3 regions of the Polycladomyces subterraneus genome follow, and region 1 is predicted to be linked to each of the others. Evidence: predicted binding sites of a transcription regulator. Region 1 holds the regulator's gene; each other region holds the start of a gene.
The links. The regulator LexA, encoded in region 1, represses DNA repair genes until DNA is damaged. The targets are predictions, from matches to a motif close to CGAACATATGTTCG.

Region 1 (4,375 bases):
CCTGAGGGATCGGAGAGACTGCCATCGGAGGTCCGCCAGTCCAACCCCATTCATAGGTCATCAGAATGACGAAATCCGCTATTTTGCCATGGAAGGCATAATCATGGGCACCATGCCAAGGGCCTGCCTGGTTGTCACTCGATTTTGGGGCCAGAGCGGTGGATACCAGAAATCCTTCTTTTTTGACCTGTGGCAACAGAGTCGCCAAAAAGCCATTGTACAGCTGCCGATCTTTTTCACGGATATGTTCAAAGTCTACGTTAAGGGCACGGTAACCTTTTTGCTTCATGACACGGATTACGTTATGAATCAGCCGTCGAGAAGCCATGGGATCGGTAAAGATCCGGTGAGCGATATCCGGCTGGAAATTTCCTGATGCAAAATTGGTGATCACTAACATCGGGGCAGCATGGTTCCGCTTGGTAGCTGCCAAAGGAGAGGCATCATTTAAAGGAATCAAGTCTCCATTAGGTTGAACACGGTAACTGAAAAAACCGATGTAAGTCAAATTTCGTGCAGCCTCATTGACATCGGAAACGGCTTGTGCGGGGTTTACCGGTTCCAAAAAGCCGATGGACTCAATGTGGGGTTTGGCTGCGTTGGTGGGGAGATTGTTTTCCCCTCTTTTATCAGGGAGTACCCTGCCTCTGCTTTTCATTGGTACTGTTTCCGGATGAGCATTCCAATAGCTAAGCTGCTTGGGACGAGGATTTACATCTTGGCTTTGTTTGGCTGTGTTGCATCCCGCCAATAGTAGGACCAATGCGATGAAGATCATATACACTTTTTTCATCTGTATCACCCATTTTGGTTTGTTCGAATATCATGCTTTTCTTATTCTCGTCTTTTTATGCATGGTTTCTGGCATGATGTTGGGGTGTGTGTTTGTATACTCCAGGGCGTTTACCCATCTTGTCATGCCATGTTGGGGAGGATATCGGCAATAAAACCCTTCAGATCACGAAAGTCCCAAAATAGAAAAATATCTGGTTTTGAATAACTGACACACACATGGTTAGGATAAACGTCAAACAAAATGAAGGTGGTCTACGTGAAGAAAATATTTATTATTTTGATATCTTGTTTTTTGATCGTCTCTCTTCCTATGCATTTGGTCTATGGCAATGAGAAAACTGGATGCAAAGTCCTTGAACAAATTTTTGGTACTAAAGCAAAAGCAGAAAAAGGGGTTTGTAAGGTAGAAATTCCGCGTAATATCCCTATTACTTTCAGGGGGATCAAACTCTCACCAGAAACAATGGAATTGGAGTTTATCGCTACATTTGAACAAACAAATGGGAAAACAGTGGTGACGGGTGAGTTTTCTCTACTTGAAAGCGAAGTTACTCCTGTATTGGATACGTTACGTAAAGGAAACCTAGAGATTTCTGCAATACACAATCACTGGATTTATGAAAAACCACGCATCATTTATTTGCATTTCCAGGGAGTCGGAGATATGAGGAATCTTGCCCAGACAGTGAAAGCAGCTATTCAAACGACCAAATCGTAGTCAGCTGAGCCATTGTTTTACAAACTTACTTCATTTCATCCGCTTCGAAACGGACCACAGCGCGGGCAAGCATCGAAATTGGGGTAAAAACTTGAGGCTGTATCCGAATCCATAAACAAACCCAGCGGTATTAACGCTGGGTTTGTCTCAATAGTCTTAGCCTCTGCTTTGACCTCTCAATGAATTTCCCGGAATACCCCGATTACTTTCCCCAAAATACTGACACTTGTCAGGCGAATCGGTTCCATCTCATCGTTTTCCGGTTGCAGGCGGATATGATCCTTTTCTTTATAGAACCGTTTTACGGTGGCTTCCCCGTCTTGGGTCATCGCCACGACGATATCCCCGTTTTCGGCGGTGTTCTGCTGACGCACCACCACATGGTCACCATCAAGAATGCCGGCGTTGATCATACTGTTTCCGTGAACGGACAAGACAAACGCCCGTTCTGCATTGCCAACCAGGCGACGAGGGAGAGGGAGGTATTCTTCCACATTTTCGATGGCAGTGATGGGTTCCCCCGCGGTGACTTTCCCGACCAGTGGTACCAATACGGTATCAGAGGAGCGTACCGTGTCCTCCAGATCCCTGCGATCCAAAAGTTCGATTGCCCTCGGTTTGGTGGGATCGCGTCGGATAAACCCCTTCTTTTCCAAACGGGCAAGATGACCGTGTACCGTCGAGCTGGATGCCAAGCCGACTGCTTCCCCGATTTCGCGAACAGACGGCGGATAGCCCCTCTCTTTGACCGATTTCTTTATGTAGTCCAAAATTGCCTTTTGCCGCGAGGAGAGTCGCGTTGTCATCACCCTCAACTCCTAGTCGATGATGTTTCCATTTTCTCCAGTATACACGAAACTGCTCCAAAGAACAAACATCAGTTCCCCGGAATGTGTGTTCCGGAGAACAAATTATCGTCAATTTGCACCTCCACCACTTACTTGCGTCCCTTTTGGCAATCTCTTTGGTGAGCAGCAAGACGGTACTGGGGTATCCGTCATGCTATGGGGACCGCGGAGATAGGGGCTCGGCGTTTTTTTCTTTCTGATCTATTTATTATTCATTTATTATTGTGGTTACAAATAACATTTCAGATGATATGATGTAGAAAGAGTAGGAATCGATGAAATCTTTACTACAAAAGTGATTTCAACAAACTGAATAATATTACATACAGGTTTGCAATACAAACTTAAAAGGAGATTTATATGCGCTGCAAACTTATTTCTTTCCTCCTAACCGCCAAACGAGCCACATATGCCGCTCAAGGAGACGATGCTTCCGTCCCGGCACAGCTACCAGGGGCCAAACAATTGGAATACCGGGAGGGTCCTTATTTCTATCGGGATATCTATTTCGGGATGGAGATGTTTACGGGGATGGAGACGGTATATCATTTGGACCAACCCCTATGGGCCATGAGTTATGGGGGAGGAGTGATCAATATCGGTGATCGGGAGCAGATTCGTTCCATCTATGCATTTTTGCGTGAAGCGCTGCGCTTGGGATCGGAGGAAGCGCCTTATCGGGGACCGGACTTCTGGAAAAAAGGGCCGTTTACCTATATGAATCATTGGGAGGGCACATGGGAACGGTTTTACGGGTATGAGGAAATCCACTTGAAAGATACAAAAGTGTATGAATTGCGTTATCAGGGTGGTTTATTGAGTTAAGCTAGGAGGAGTTTGAATGGGGATATCCAATGGATCTCATTCGTTTTTTCCTCACTGCGCGTAATCGCAACACCTGGCCTATCCGTAACATTACTGATCACGACAAGTATGCGGTGGGGGAAAAGGGTTGCATTTTGGATGATTCCGGGCATTTTAGGTAATTTTACGGCAGTGACTGATATCCTTTTTGTAGGGGTCCCTATTGCTTGTCTTCCCCACCCTTTAAACTGGTTGGCGCAACCTATTATAATCAAACTGGTTTGTGTTATAAACTATTCAACACCATATTTGACTAGATTCAAATGACTGATATAGTAACTGCCCGTTTGCCTAGTGGGGAATCGCCGATTTTTCCCGACCGTTTCATAAAAAATGCCCTCATTTGGGTATATGCGCTTTTTTTAGTTAGGAGATACTATCGATTCAAAAAAAGATCAAAACCACTGAAATCACCTCTTATCTGGACTACGTTTATGTAGTTCTTCAAGCAATTTCTTCAGCATCTCGCGTTCCTCTTTTGCAATCGCCAGTTCTTCTTTGACCAGCGCTAATTCATCCATCACCGCATCATGTGTTTCGTTCAAAATTTGCTCCTGCTTTTCTCCAGCCTTTCGGGATACGTAACCTAAAACAGGTAGTGCAACACCTTGAAAGAAGACGGTTACCCAAAACATGAGCCACGCTTGAACACCTTCCGGTCTTTGAAAAAAAAGAGTTGCAAGAATGGCAATCGAAATAAGATAGAAACACCCCATGGTTGAGAGCCAGTAAGCGAGTTTATCCCCCAACCAATCGTTAAAACGTTTCATCATCACCATCACTCCTTTAAGGGGTAACGGATTCAAATACGAACTATGTGCGGCGGTAAGCGGAATGCTTCTCTCACCTAAACGTATGCCACACCTTCTATTTTTGTGCGAGTATGAGATGTTTGTTTCAGTTCGGAGAGATTCAAATAAATGGAAATTTGTTGTGGGTTACACGAAAAAAAGTCCTTCTATTTTCCCGTATAAGCGACCTTTTTTATATCGGGAATACAATTGGTCCAAAAAGGATCAAAATCGCTAAAATCGCCCCATATTCGCTCTATGAGCGTATGTAATATTTATCCAATTAGAGGCGTGCGAACTCCCCCTTCCTGGACTAAAAAATATCCATATTCACTAGAAGATGTATGATGAATACCGTG
Region 2 (4,375 bases), on a different contig from region 1:
GACGGGCTTGGAACGGCAGCAAGCCAACAGCCGGATCGATCGTTTCCTTGAAGATTTTTTCCGGTGTTTTGGCCGCCACTTCTTCAATCTCTGTTCCACCTTCTTCGGAAGCCATCATCGTCACGCGACCTTTGGAACGGTCCACGACCATGCCGACGTAGTATTCTTTCTCGATTTTGCATCCTTCTTCGATGAGGAGGCGCTTCACTTCTTTTCCTTCCGGGCCGGTTTGGTGGGTGACAAGCACTTTGCCCAGCAATTCCTCCGCATACGCGCGTACTTCATCCAAACTGCGCGCCAGCTTCACTCCACCCGCTTTACCGCGGCCGCCGGCGTGAATTTGCGCTTTGACCACCCACAGATCGCCGCCCAACGCCCGGGCCGCTTCCACCGCTTCCTCCGGGGTGAAAGCGACTCGCCCGTTCGGCACCGCAACCCCGTACTGTTTCAGCACCTCTTTGCCCTGGTACTCATGTACGTTCATGCTCCATCCCCCTATCCTGGTGTTCTCCCCCGTCGCGATCGGTTTGCGCAGGTTGTCTGGGAGAAACGACTTCCAATAATCAGTTCATTTCAAACAATCAAACAGCAGAAAGAAACCGAAAGCGCTTCTTCCGGCACTATTGCAAGTATAGCGTAAGCGCTCGGGATTGCCAACCGCCCGGCACGCAACAAAAACAGAGGGCGCGACATCCTGACTCGGCCCTCTTACTCCCGCCACGCGCGGGACATTAACCCTTGACGAAATAGCTGATGATACCGGCGATCAAGGCGATCCCCATAAAAAAGGCAATAGAGACACCTGAGCCGACCATCATGTCGAGCAAATCATTTTCTTGGTTCTCGTCGGGACGCGGTTGCATATGGGAAGCCATGGTTTGAACCTCCTGTCTGTTTGCCCATGCTATTTGTTCGCATGGAAGCGTTACCTCATCATCCACTCATCAGTATAGCACGGTTTCACCGCTTTCGGAAACCTTCTTCGTGCGGTCGACCTTTTGCTTCACTCCTCCACCGAGCGGACATCGACCAGACGATTCAGCGGTACCCGTATCCTGCCTTCTGCTTCGCACACTTCGATCCATCCCTGTTCGGGACGAATCCGCCCGACGCGGCCTTGGACGACATAGGGGCCATCAGGATGGAAAATGGTCCAGCACAGTGTCCGACCTTCCCTCATGGCTTTGGATACCAACCGGTCGATCTCTTCCCATCGCTGTTCGTCCAATACGGGGGGAGTATGCCGTTCCCGTTTTCTTTCACGGTACAACGCTGCATGTTCCGGAAGAAACATCCGGTGTCCCTCCCACAGTTTATTGCCGCGATCCATGCCGCCGCTCCCCCCTCTGTGCGGCCAAAATATGATCCCGCCGGAAAGTACGCACGGCTTGTCGTTCATAACAATAAGCTTGGACCGTTTCTGCCGTCATCCGGTAAATCCGTATCTGTCGTTGAGTGATCGCACCCGCTCGATTGTCCATGTAAATGATCTCTACCGGTTCATTTCTACGAACCGCCTGTTGAAGCACGATGTCCACCATAACCCTACACCTCGATGTGGAACATACGACAGAACGTTTGTTCTTATTATATGCACCACCCATCCTATGATACAATCTCCAATTTATCCCATGAAAATGGATGAAAAATTTGTGTGCCGGTGATATTGAAAATAACCTTTCCAAAAGGAGGTCTGGTGATGTCACCAAGACGTTTTTGGCTGTATTTGGTGTTAGTCCTATTCTTGACAGGTGCCGTCTATATAGGGGAAGCGCCGTTTGTGGCGCGCGACGCTTCTGCCGGCCAACCGACCACGACATCAGAAAAAACGTTTTATATGGTAACAGGTGAAGTCAAGGGTCGATACCAAGGCAAAAAGTTGGAAGCATACCGGTGGGACCCCGGTATGATCGTGGTTCACCAGGGGGATCGCGTTCATCTGGTCATTCGGGGCGTCAGCGGCAAAGAACATCCGTTTTCCATCCAAGGATACCACGTACGCGGCAATGTCAGACAGGGACAAATCACGCGTGTCTCCTTTACAGCGAACAAACCCGGTACGTTTCAACTGATATGCCACACTCATCCCACCGCTGAAACCAATGGTCCCATGATCGGGTATATCGTCGTTTTGCCGCGTGGAACGAAATGAAGACCAAAAGGCGTGATTTTCCGCTGAATCGGTGGAAAAACACGCCTGTTTTATCCGCATATCAAACACACTTCTCATGAACCCCTATTTCCTCCTGGATCTTAAATTGTACCTTGACAATGCACTCATCATGCGGTAAATGAAATATATACTCCGTTATAATCTATTTATGGAGTGTATGTTTCAAATGAGGTGACAATAATGGAAAACAGTTCATTCCTCCGCAAGACTGCTCGTTCTGCCCAAATATATCGTGAGGCGGCCCGGTGGATACCGGGTGGAGTAACAGCCAACATCAAATACTTCGATCCCTACCCCATCGTCATGGACTCAGCCTCCGGCACTTACCTGTACGATGTTGACGGCAATCAGTATATCGATTACAACCTATGTTACGGAGCGCTCATTTTGGGGCACGGGAATCAAAGCGTTATCGATGCCATCAACCAGGCATTCGCCCGAATCGGTACTCCGATCTTCGGAACTCCCCATCGCTTGGAAACGGAGATGGCCCGCGTATTGGTCGACATGTATCCCGGGATCGAAAAGGTTCGCTTCACCAATTCAGGATTGGAAGCCACATTGCTGGCTATTCGTTTGGCCATGGCGTGGACCGGGAGAAAAAAGTTGGCCAAATTTGAAGGTCACTATCATGGCAGTTATGATCAAGTGCTGATCAGCGTAAACCCCCAACAACGAAATCTCGAACGGCATCCGGTAAAAACGCTAGATTCCCTCGGTCTGCCTGATTATTACGCAGAAAATATCGTGGTCCTTCCATTTAATGAATGGGACCAAACAGAAGAAATCCTCCATCAACATCGTCATGAAATCGCCGCTGTGATCATGGAACCCATCCAAGGAGGATTTATTCCACCAGATGAAACTTTCCTGAAAAGGTTACGGGAACTCACACACCAATATGGGATGGTACTGATATTTGACGAGGTGAAGACAGGATTTCGCACCGGATTGTCAGGAGCACAAGGAATATACGGAGTGGTCCCCGATTTGACCGCCCTCGGAAAAGTGTTGGGAGGCGGTTTTCCTGTCGGAGCTGTCGGAGGTTGGGAGGAAGTGATGGAATTATGTTCACCCGCCAGTGGAGTGGACATTCTGACGACTGAACAGCAACCGCCGTCTCTTGGTCAGGACCAACCCTTATTTCACAGTGGCACTTATAACGGTCATCCAATTGTCCTCACCGCAGGATTGGCCACGATCCAAGTACTTCGAAAACCCGGCGTCTATCCGCAATTGGAGGCAACCACGACACAACTGCGCAACGGAATGGAGGAAATCTTGAACCGCTATGGGATCGCATGTCAGACCGTCGGCGTGGGCAGCATTTTCAATCTGGTGCTATCGGATCTGCCTGTCCGCCGTATCCAGGATGTCTTGGAGTCGAATCTGACCTTGCGGAGGAAATTGGACACCCAGTTGTTAAACCAAGGAATTTTCATCAAACCGCTCAATCGTTTCTCTCTATCAACGGCTCATACCCCCGAAGTGATTGATGAAACACTGGAACGATTTGAGCTTGCCGTCAAAAGTCTGGTGAGAAAGTAGGGATACCCGTGTCCGACAAGCATGACGTTTTTCAAAGAATACGGGAGAAAATCAGCCGGATGAGCAAAGCACAACGGCAAATTGCAGCTTATATCGAGGGACACCCGGATACCGTACCGTTTTTGACTACGGCCCAATTGGCCAAACAAGCAGGTGTGGGCGAAGCGACCGTCATCCGCTTCGCTACCACCCTCGGATTTGCGGGATTTACGGAAATGCAACGCAGTTTGCAAGAGCAGCTTCGCAAACGCGTCACAACGGTCGAGCGGTTGGACTTGGCGGAAGAACTGTACTCCGAAGAACAACGCATCGCCTATGAAGTTTTGTCCGATGATCTGTCCAATTTGAAACAAACCATTCAGATGTTAGACCCCGACATGTTCGGCAAAGCCGTTCAACAGATACACCAAGCCAAATCCGTCACCATCATCGCATTCCGCAGCTCCCATGCTTTGGGTTCATTTCTGGCGTTTTACCTGCATTTGCTGAAGAAAAACACCCGGCTGATCACAGAATCCGATACGATGTTCGAACAACTTTCCACCCTGGGTTCGAATGATTTAGTCATTGGAATCAGCTTTTCCCGCTATACGTCACGAACGGTTCAAGCCCTCCAATATGTGAGGAAACGAGGAGCGAGGACATTGGCGATTA
Region 3 (4,375 bases), on a different contig from region 1:
AAAAAGTCGCCACCGTGTAAGACTGCATCCACTTGGCGGTCATGCGCCAGCTGGATCACTTCTTCCAGCTTGCGACGCATGGCTGTCGGAAAGTCGTCCGTGCGGCTGCGGGGTGACGTACCCCTGATATGCGTGTCTGTCAAATACAACAGCCGCATCCGATCTCATCCCCTCTCACTATGAATCCCGATGACGTTCGCGATAGCTTTGCAGGATGGAGTAGACGAGCGATTGCGGAAAACCCCTGCGCAACAAATAATGGCCCAACCGTCGTTCCACGGTCGGCCACGGATACCGGCGCAGCCGCTCATATCGTTTTTCCGCCAGCGATCTCGCCAACTCCTGATCCGCTTCTTCGGGAACCTCCGCCAACACCTCGTCGATGATGTCGGCGGCAATCCCCTTTTGCTCCAATTCTTTTCGCAACAGCAAACGGCCGCGACCATTTCCGCGTCGTTGTTCCACCCAGGCGGCGGCAAACCGGCGGTCATCGATATAACCGTAACGATTGAGCTTGTCCATCGCCGCCCGCACATGCGGGGCAGCAAACCCCTTTCCGATGAGATAACGCTCCACTTCCAGAGCCGTACGCGGTTTGTATTGCAAATACTTGAGCGCAGCCTGCCACACTTTGTTTCGTTCTTCCTCTTCCAAAACAGCATCAATCTCAACCGGGTCCACCCGACGCCCCTTGGTCAACCGCATCTTGACCAAAACGTCCTCATGTACGGAAACCGGCTCGCAACCCTCGATAATCACACGGTATCGAGCCGTTGTTCCCGGTTGCCGCTCAATCCGGATGATGGTGCCCGGCTCCTGTTTCATGTCTTTTCCCGCCTTTGCAGATGGTCAGACCACGGTACGGTCAGGCTTCGAGCTCCAGTTGCTCGGCTTGTTCTCCGGACTCCTGGGCCTCTTCGGATTTTTTCGGTTCAGCCAAGCCGAAGTGAGCACGGATGCTGGCTTCGATTCGGGCGCACAACTCCGCGTTTTCTTTGAGGAACTGTTTCGCGTTTTCCCGGCCCTGTCCCAGACGCTCACCCTCAAACGAATACCAAGCGCCGCTCTTGTTGATGATGTCCAACTCGGTGGCGATGTCCAGAATGCTGCCCTCTTTGGAGATGCCTTCGCCGTACATGATGTCCACGTCCGCTTGCTTGAACGGCGGAGCCACCTTGTTTTTCACCACTTTGATCTTGGTGCGGCTGCCCACCATCTCGTTTCCTTGCTTGATCGTTTCCGCACGACGCACTTCCAGGCGGATACTGGAGTAAAATTTCAATGCCCGACCGCCGGGAGTGGTTTCCGGGTTGCCGAACATAACCCCTACTTTTTCCCGAATCTGGTTGATGAAAATCGCGATCGTCTTTGATTTGCTGATCGCCCCGGACAGCTTCCGCAGTGCTTGCGACATCAGGCGTGCCTGCAGACCAACATGAGAGTCCCCCATCTCTCCTTCAATTTCCGCTTTGGGGACCAACGCGGCCACCGAGTCGATGACAATTATATCGATCGCCCCGCTGCGCACCAGTGCCTCGGCGATCTCCAATGCCTGCTCTCCTGTGTCCGGCTGGGACAGCAACAACTCATCGATGTTGACTCCCAGCTTTTGGGCGTACACCGGGTCCAGTGCATGCTCAGCGTCGATGAACGCGGCTTGACCCCCGACACGCTGTACTTCGGCGATCGCATGAAGTGCCACGGTCGTTTTCCCCGAAGACTCCGGTCCGTATACTTCAATGATCCGTCCACGGGGATACCCACCCACTCCCAGCGCGATATCCAACGCGATCGATCCGCTGGAGATCGTCTCCACCTGGGTCGCGGCCGCTTCCCCCATCCGCATGATCGAGCCTTTGCCAAACTGCTTTTCGATCTGTCTCAACGCCATTTCCAACGCTTGACGACGGTCGGACATGTATCGTATCACTCCTTGTCTCGTTTCGCCTCGTATCCTCATCATACATTGTTTTGGATTCTTTGCCAAGAGATTTTGCGAACATTTATTCGCTATCCTCGATCGGGTTTGATGCATACGTAGTTGTGGTACAGTAATGGAAAGAAACAACTTCGACTATCGGGAGTGATGATCATTGGATAAAGAACGGATGAAAGAGGAGATCATGGAACGCCTGGGTGAGGTCGAGGACCCGGAACTGGGCATCGACATCGTCAATCTAGGGCTCGTATACGGCGTGGATATCGACGATGACGGCAACGTCAAAATCACGATGACGCTGACCGCTATGGGCTGTCCGTTGGCTGGCACGATCAATGGCCAAGTGACGGAGGCGGTCAAAAAAGTGGATGGTGTCCGGGACGTGGAGGTCAACATCGTTTGGAATCCGCCATGGACAAAGGACCGCATGTCCCGGTACGCCAAAATCGCACTGGGGATCCAGTAACAAACCCCGTCCGCAGAGACGGGGTTGTGTTTTTCAGGGTTATGAACGGTTACGCGGACGGGCCGGTTCCAAGTTGACCCGTGCGCCGTTGATTTTGGACTGGCGCAACGCCTCAAATACGAATGGCGCTGCCTCTTCCGGCACTTCTACAAAGGAAAAGCGATCGTAGATGTTGATCCGCCCCACGTCCTTACTGGAAATGCCCGCATATTCCGAGATAACCTTGGCCAGTTCCTGCGGACGTATGTTGACGTTTTTGCCCACGTTGATGAAGAATCGCACCATCCCCGGTGACGCACCCGTTTCACCGAAGTCATAGGCCGTATCGGTACCGGTAGCGAACCGGTCAGCAAATGCCAGCTGCAAGGCGGCCACGGCGATCGTCTCCGGGGAGTGCCGCGTTACCAGCTTGCGGTACAGCTCCTCAAACAACGTACGGTCATCACCTGATTCGATCACCGCCTCCACCTCAGCCATCCAGGCACGTTGCTGTTTTTGCGCCACTTCTTCCAAGGTGGGCAGTTCGCGCGATTCCAGTCCCCGACCGATCTCCTCTTCGATGGCGCGCAACTGCTTCATCTCCCGCGGCGTGACGAGCGTCAGCGCCATACCGGTCCGGCCTGCGCGGCCCGTCCTGCCGATGCGGTGAACGTAACTTTCTACGTCCTGCGGAATGTCGTAGTTGATCACATGAGAAACACTACCGACATCGATCCCGCGCGCGGCAACATCAGTGGCTACCAGAAGCTCAATCTCCCCTTTGCGGAAAGCGCTCATCACTCGGTCACGCTGAGATTGAGCCAAGTCGCCGTGAAGTCCTCCGGCCATATAGCCCCTGGCCTGCAGATTTTCTGCCAGTTCATCGACGTTCTTTTTGGTACGGCAGAATATGATGGCCAGATCCACATCCTCACTATCCAAAATCCGGCACAACGCGTCCAGTTTTGCGCTCTCCAGCACGCGATAGTAGGCTTGCTCAATCGCCGGCACTGTCACTTCGCCCCGATTGACGGTGATATAGCGGGGCTTGCGCATATATTTTTGCGACAAGCTGCGAATACCTGGCGGCATGGTGGCGGAGAAAAGAAGCAATTGCCGATGTTGCGGCAAATATTCCATCACCGCTTCAATGTCGTCAATAAAGCCCATATCCAGCATTTCGTCCGCTTCATCCAACACCATGATTTCGACATGTTCCAGGCTCAGGGTGCCGCGCCGCAAATGATCCAACACCCGTCCCGGTGTTCCGATCACCACGTGAACGCCTTGCTGCAGCGCTTTGATCTGCCGTCCGATCGGTTGTCCCCCATAAATGGGCAACGTGCGAACCCGTTTCGGTCGGCCGATTTTCCGCAATTCCTCGGACACTTGTATGGCCAGTTCCCGAGTAGGCGCCAAAATCAGGCTTTGCACCACTCGACGTCGCGAGTCGATCCGCTCCAAAACGGGAATCCCGAACGCCGCCGTCTTTCCCGTTCCCGTCTGTGCTTGTCCAATCACATCTTCTCCCCGCAAGACAGCCGGGATACAAGCGGCTTGAATTGGAGAGGGTTCTTCAAATCCCATTTCACGGATCCCCTTGAGAATGGCGGGATCCAAATCAAATCGTTCAAATGACTTCATGTTGTCAATTCACCTTTCTTTATTCGTTCCTGAAGGAGAAAGAGCATTTGCTTGGCAGCACGGACTCGGATGTCCTCTCGGGATCCGCGGAACGTAAACCGGTAGGCACGGGCAGGACGTCCTCTCTCCGCAATACCGACATAGACCAGACCGACCGGTTTCCCCTCCACAGGTGAAGGGCCGGCGACACCCGTTACACTCAATCCCCAATCGGCGTCCATCCGCTGTGCAGCCTGCTCCGCCAAGGTGCAAGCCGTTTCCATACTGACCGCCCCATGTACGTCGAGAATATTCCGCGGTACCCGCAACAGCCATTCTTTCGCTTCGTTAGTATAGCAGACCACACC

Region 2: a site for LexA is predicted at 1,572-1,585, ahead of NWF35_RS11280 (WYL domain-containing protein). Genes of this name have one in related genera too.
Region 3: a site for LexA is predicted at 1,997-2,010, ahead of recA (recombinase RecA). Genes of this name have one in related genera too.

Annotation. Positions count from the first base shown of each region.
Region 1 covers NZ_JANRHH010000021.1:12,983-17,357, reverse strand. Annotated here, with positions in the region: gene NWF35_RS04865 (glycosyl hydrolase family 18 protein) at 1-793, opposite strand, end outside; gene NWF35_RS04860 (DUF1259 domain-containing protein) at 1,052-1,513, shown strand; gene lexA (transcriptional repressor LexA) at 1,690-2,319, opposite strand; gene NWF35_RS04850 (DUF5680 domain-containing protein) at 2,722-3,186, shown strand; gene NWF35_RS04845 (hypothetical protein) at 3,636-3,998, opposite strand.
Region 2 covers NZ_JANRHH010000038.1:85,217-89,591, forward strand. Annotated here, with positions in the region: gene sucC (ADP-forming succinate--CoA ligase subunit beta) at 1-484, opposite strand, end outside; gene NWF35_RS11270 (hypothetical protein) at 732-875, opposite strand; gene NWF35_RS11275 (YolD-like family protein) at 1,004-1,330, opposite strand; gene NWF35_RS11280 (WYL domain-containing protein) at 1,314-1,541, opposite strand; gene NWF35_RS11285 (cupredoxin domain-containing protein) at 1,700-2,152, shown strand; gene NWF35_RS11290 (aspartate aminotransferase family protein) at 2,354-3,721, shown strand; gene NWF35_RS11295 (MurR/RpiR family transcriptional regulator) at 3,730-4,375, shown strand, end outside.
Region 3 covers NZ_JANRHH010000038.1:12,500-16,874, forward strand. Annotated here, with positions in the region: gene NWF35_RS10930 (metallophosphoesterase family protein) at 1-158, opposite strand, end outside; gene NWF35_RS10935 (regulatory protein RecX) at 178-825, opposite strand; gene recA (recombinase RecA) at 866-1,918, opposite strand; gene NWF35_RS10945 (metal-sulfur cluster assembly factor) at 2,109-2,405, shown strand; gene NWF35_RS10950 (DEAD/DEAH box helicase) at 2,445-4,028, opposite strand; gene NWF35_RS10955 (competence/damage-inducible protein A) at 4,025-4,375, opposite strand, start outside.